Regions from separate parts of the Affinundibacterium danionis genome, predicted to be linked through region 1. Evidence: riboswitches for the same ligand, from Rfam matches in the RefSeq annotation. Region 1 holds a riboswitch; the other holds the start of a gene.
What was found. A riboswitch is a leader RNA that binds a small molecule or an ion and turns the genes downstream of it on or off. The one in region 1 is predicted to bind cobalamin.
Positions count from the first base shown of each region.

Region 2: linked by a shared signal. The riboswitch ahead of ACFFJH_RS14330 (TonB-dependent receptor domain-containing protein) and the one ahead of ACFFJH_RS16905 (TonB-dependent receptor domain-containing protein) in region 1 are both predicted to bind cobalamin.

Region 1 covers NZ_JBHLXJ010000018.1:183,170-186,327, reverse strand. The annotation lists gene ACFFJH_RS16910 (M20/M25/M40 family metallo-hydrolase) at 1-346, shown strand, start outside; cobalamin riboswitch at 671-933, shown strand; gene ACFFJH_RS16905 (TonB-dependent receptor domain-containing protein) at 1,241-3,142, shown strand.
Region 2 covers NZ_JBHLXJ010000015.1:229,151-232,308, forward strand. The annotation lists gene ACFFJH_RS14330 (TonB-dependent receptor domain-containing protein) at 1-1,198, opposite strand, end outside; cobalamin riboswitch at 1,403-1,621, opposite strand; gene ACFFJH_RS14335 (PilZ domain-containing protein) at 1,717-2,070, opposite strand; gene ACFFJH_RS14340 (hypothetical protein) at 2,207-3,158, opposite strand, start outside.

The sequences.
Region 1 (3,158 bases):
CCAAGCCACCTTGCAAATGGTGATGGCAGATGCTGACATTAAAATCACGCCAGTAGGCACCGCGACCGTATCACCAGCACAACCGTTGCATCCTGAATTAATGAAAGCGGTGACAGATTTGACCAACCAAATGTGGCCAGGGATTCCGGTTGTACCAACTATGTCTCCGGGCGGCACCGATGGACGCTTTCTGAATAATGCAGGCATTTGGACTTACGGCGTGAGCGGTATCTTTCATTATCCTGAAGGCAGCAATGCCCATGGTTTAAATGAACGTTTGCCAGTGAAATCACTGTACGAAGGACAGCAATTTTTGTATGACTTGGCGAAACGCTTGAGTCAGTAATTTCTAAATAGGGTAAATACTAAGAGTGCCGAAAAATGGCGTTGAGGTATTAAATTCTGACTTTGTTTGTTAGCGCTGCGTTTTGAATGTGCCGTTCTGTCTATCAGAGCGGCATAGAGCGGCATTTTTTTATCTGGCGAATTTATGGGTTTTTTAAGAGTTTGTTAATTGCGTGTTAGGCACTTATTTTTCTTATTGATGAGCATACCGTTACGTTACAGGTGCTAGCTAATTAGAGCGAAATAGTCTTTCGCAACAAGCACTTGTCATGAGTCAAGGAAATCTGTCTAAGCAGAATTTTCATATACAAGCACCAATTGATACTGGTAAAATAATCGAGTTGGTGCTCGCTGCATGGTTCACATGCAGCAGTTCAACGGGAAGCAGGAGGTCGATTTCTCGATTTATGTATCACGTAAATACTGAGTAAAAACACCAACCTGCGCTGCCCCCGCAACGGTCAAACGGACGAGCCTCTCAGGCTCCGCTTTTGTCACACAGCCACTGATTACCTTGAACAAGTAGTTGGGAAGGCGACAAAGGTAGTTTCCGCCAGCCCGGATACCGGCCAACAAGGTAGCAGTGCGCTTGCGTACTGCATTTATGCTTATGCACTGTCGGGGATGGTAGTGCTAGCGTGTCGAAATACATCAACTATTTTCTTTATTATTATCGTTGCGGTGCTTGATGCTGTGATCAGGTGAGCCTGTGTAGAGCTAAGTGATTGTGCGTGGTTTGCTCATATGCTTACTTCGCGATCAGTGTTGACTGAACTGCTTAAATATCGCACTAAGTGTCGCACTAATTTGTGCACTAAGTGTGGCGTGCCGATTGGAGCAGCGATTTTAATGAGACCAGAAAATTTGAGGTATTTCTGTTTCTTATTTGCTTCTTATGAAAAATCGATTTACTCCTGCCCAAGCACGCCGTTTACATTTGTTAACGAGTTTTCCTTTATTGTCCTTATTGACTTTGGCTAGCCCAGAGAGCCGCGCTGAAACGCCCACAGCAACGGATGCTTCTTTACCTGCGGTGGTGATCACTGCGAATCGCACGCCGACTAAATTGAGTGATGTAATTGCCGATGTGAGTGTGATTGATCGCGCTCAGATAGAGCTGGCCGGGCAAAGCTCTTTGATTGATATGTTGAGTCAACAAGCCGGGATACAAATATCTCGTAACGGTGGCTATCGTTCTACCACAGGTCTCTTTTTGCGTGGTGCAACGTCGTCACAAGTGATCGTTTTGATTGATGGTGTGCGTATCGGTTCTGCGACTTCAGGCGGTGCGTCGATAGAAAATATTCCTTTAGAACACATAGAGCGTATCGAGATTTTGCGCGGCGCCGCCTCGGCCTTGTATGGTCCAGATGCGGTCGGCGGTGTGATACAGATCATTACCCGTGAAGCGGAAAGTCGTCAAAAAATCAGTGCTAGTATCGGTGCTGGAAGCGATGGGCAAAAACAAGCGAACGCGGCCATCAGCGGCAATGTTGATAGCCTTGCTTACAGCTTCGCTGCAGCGACTGAGCGTGCGGATGGATTTACCGTCATCGTTAATCCGAATGCTTCTGGCTTTAATGCTGATGCAGATAGTTTTAAATCCACCAGCTTTAGTGGAAAATTAAGTAGCAAGATTTCGAAAGAGCATCAGTTAAGTGTCAGTGTTTTGCACAGTAAGACTGATTATCAGTTCGACTCTTTGCCTTCACCCAATCCACTGAAATTGACTAAGCTAACTAGCGATGCTTGGAGCCACGCCACCTTAAATAATGTGAATGCGCAATGGCAGGCACAGTGGTTACCGCAATGGAAATCGACGGTTGTTGTGGCGCAAAGCGATGACAAATCGGTGACTGAATACTTCCGCATGAGTGATCACGCATTTGCGGGTACCGGAAAATTTAATACACAGCGTCAACAAGCGAGTTGGCAAAATGATGTGAGTCTAGGCAAAGATCAATTGTCCTTCACGCTAGAGCAACGCAAAGAAAGCGTTGATAGCACAACTAATTACAGTGTCAAAGAACGTGATTTGCATGCTGCTGTGCTGTCTTATGGCTTGCAACGCGGCGATTGGGATGGCTTGGCGGTTGTTCGTCATGATTACAATTCTCAATTTGGTTCGTTCAATAACTGGTCATTGTCAGGTGCGTATAAATTTCTACCTGCTTGGCGTTTAGTCGGGAATGCTGGTACCAGTTTTCAAGCACCTAGTTTTAATCAATTGTATTACCCCGGATTTGGCAATACAGCTTTGACGCCGCAACGCAATCGTTCCAATGAGTTGGGTGTTAAATATCAGGAAGGCGCACAGTCTTTTTCTGCTATTGCGTATCAAAATGAAGTGCAGGGCTTTATCAACCCATCGACTAATGCGCGGAGTGCTTTGGCGACTTTGCGTGGCCTTACTTTGAGTGCCGCATGGCAAATCGGTGCGACCCAATATAGTGCTTCTTATGATTATGCAGATCCTCGTACTAAGCCGAACAATTTAAGCTTGGTACGTATCGCGCGCAATACACTGAATCTCAACGTTCAACATCAATTGCAAGAAGTCACTTTGTTTGGTGAATTTAAATTAGCGAGTGAACGCGAAGATAATAATCTGAGCTTTAACGGACGAGACACATTAGGTGGCTATGGGCTGTTGAATTTAGGTGCCAAGTGGACATTGACGCAGAATCTTTCTGTGCTGATGCGCGCAAATAATATTTTGGATAAGCAGTACGCATTGGCCAATACTTACTCGACACCTGGGCGTAACTTGTTCGTCACTTTAACTTGGCGCAATTAGTAAGCGCCTACAACGC
Region 2 (3,158 bases), on a different contig from region 1:
TCAAATGATAGCCATACGCAAGGCTACCGGTATTATGCTTGCCGTATTGGCTACTATCATCTTGACGCGCACTAAGGCTAGCTTGATGCGCATCGGATTTCAAAACATAGGCGACAGCAAAAGATCTAGTATCACGCTTGCCGCCAAGACCCTTGGTATCCGTGCGCACATCTTCTTTTCTATCTTCAACGATAAATTGCAAAACGTCTTTGCCCAAGCTCACATCGTTCTGCCAAGTCCAGCCGCTCTGCTTCGTATCGGCCTGGCTCTTGCCATAGGATGCATCACTAAATACGCGATCATTCGTACGGGCAAATTGCAAACTGGAATTCCAATTGCTCGCTAACTTGGTTCTAATGAAGCTCACCATATTATCGAATTTTTGCTGACCACGATCTCGGTAACCTAAGCCTGCATCAAAATCCACGTCCAAGGTGCTTTGAACGAAGTTCACGCCGACGTTAACATCTGTCGCGATTTTCCAAGACAAATTACCATTGAAACTTTTTTGCGTATAACCGTCACGGTCTGGATTGTAGGTATAAGTACCTGCACCTGGCTTGGATGCCGAGAAACCGTCAGTGCTTTCTCTGGCAGTATTAAATCCATACTGAAAATCATTTTCTGAGGAACCAAAAACACCCGCTTCCCATTTACGCAAGCCTTCGCTACCTACACCAAAACTTAGACTAGTACGTGCCTTAGGGCCGGATTTTTTGGTGAATAATTGAATTACACCACCCATCGCATCCGCACCATACAAGCTGGACAAAGGACCATAGACGATCTCGATACGTTCGATTTGACTTAAAGGAATGCTGCTCCAAGTCGCACCGCCTAAAGTGGAAGAGCCGATACGCACGCCATCCACAAATACCACGCTTTGCGCGTTAGCAGCGCCGCGGATAAAGATAGATGACACGGAGCCGGCACCGCCAGTACGAGAAATTTCAATACCACGCTGTTGTTGCAACAAATCGACGATACTGGTCGCACCGGATTTCATGATTTGTTCTGCGTTGATCACGACGTTATCGGCCAGCACATCTTTGGCAGCCTGTACTTGACGTGTGGCAGTAATCAATACGTCTGCTACCGCATTATCACTACTATTGTCAGCACCTGCAAAAGTCGGGGCGGAAATGAAGCAAGATGCCACAGCGAGGCTGAGCACAAGGGGTTTGGATTGTTGGATCATGATAAATTCAAAAAAATAAGTCGGGCGTGAGATGCTTGCTCATTGCCCAAGCTAGTTGCAAGCTGCCGACGTCCCCGTTGGCTGCTTGAATACAAAGTATGGAAAGTGGTGGAAGCTGAGCTTGCACTCAGTCTGCTTGATATTAACTACGTGCTTTGTTTGAAAACCAATGCCAAGAATTCATAGCCGAACCTTCCCGTTCGTCATACTTCACTTGTCTTGGCCGGTATCCGGGCTGACAAACCTCACCATCACACCTTCCCATGCAAAGCACAGTGATTAACAAGATAGCTACATGATCTCAATTAAGATCAGACGTTTGTACACCGTTGCGGGGGCAGCACACGTATGCAATTGCATGGTGTTTCCCGTTTAACCGCCGACATGATTATGTCCGCGAGCACCAAAACATGGCCATTTTAACGTTTATACGGGATAGGGACAAGGAAAAGCCTGCATCTGCTGGCTTTCAACTGGCTATCAGCTGGCGGATAGATTACTTACTTGACTCTAGAATCTTAATCAGGATCAAACTTACTGGCCAAGGACACCCAGGCATTGATTAAATCACGGTGCATACTAGAGATGCTCACGAATTTCACACCTATTCTGAATTGTTCCCCACTCAAGACGCTGTGCGTTAGTACCACAACACAGTCCACCTGATACTGCATGCTCGAGGATTTATCGATGTTTGGAATTTCCACACTTAAGGAATACTCCCGATCGGCCATTAAAGCTTTAGGGCACAAAAACAAAAAACCACTGCTACCGACATTAATAATTTTTATAGGCACAAGTTTTGCATTGTCCATGTTGATTGTGCCGCGCCAAGTCACATTAATTCTAGGTGTTTTACGAAGTTCAAACATAGTGAGCAAACATCGACCTTTTTAGACAATGTTCTTATAACATTAAAATTAATTGCATTTTACGATATTTACTTCACTATGCCCTACTCTGCTCGACTCTCCTCCACTTCGCCCTTGCGCCAACAAAGTTTCATTTTTACGAGAGTTTCCAACGGTGATAAAACAATCCTGCGACACCAACGACTAAAGCGACGCCAAATTGCTGCAGAATATTCGTCATAGTGGCTGCAGCATTTAGTCCAAAAATATCGATTACTGGCACTTTAGGTGCTTGCGTCGACAAATATAAAGTGAACAGATACAAAGACATAAAGGTTTTAGGCGTATTAGAAGTTTTTCCTAAAAAATTGGCGGCGGCACTCATACTCAAAATGCCGACGAATAAAGCCAATGCCTGCACCGGAGAAATAAAACTTAAACGAAATATGATCACTCCCACGAACATTAAGCCCAAAGTAACGCTCGCCATAAAATGTCTAATGTAACGCCAATCAGCACCACCACGCCCCGCTGCCGTCATCGACTCCATCGCAGATTGATAATCGCGGGTGCTGACATCACTCATCATCACGCCCCAATAGGCCACCGCAAACAAACCCAAACCGGGCAAAGCAGATAAGTTAATCAACGCAGAGATACTGATGACCAAAATCAGCACCAAAATAGAAAACGGTGCACTGACCAAGCTCAAAGCCACCTCGCTCATGACCTGCCCCAACATTCCGGAAGCTTTAGCCGACCATAAAAATAATGGATGCACCTGCTTGGCCAAAGGACGACTCCAGACATTCAACATCTCTAAGGGAGAACGACGTTTTTTTGCATGTGATGCTTTCACTTTATCAGGTGAGAAGCGGTGAAACAAAGGGATCGCTAAACCAACAACACTCAAAGCAATCACAGCACTCCCAAGGCGCGTCAGAATCATATCCGTGGTCCACATCATCGCTGGCAAAGTAATCGGCGTAATAGCTGGATCAAAACTACTGGCTCCCAAAGAAAAACTATTAGTCATCAAATGTGTTTTCAAAGTAAATATTGTGGTCACCAAACCGCTAAAGTCCCACATAAGCCAATACGAAAAACCA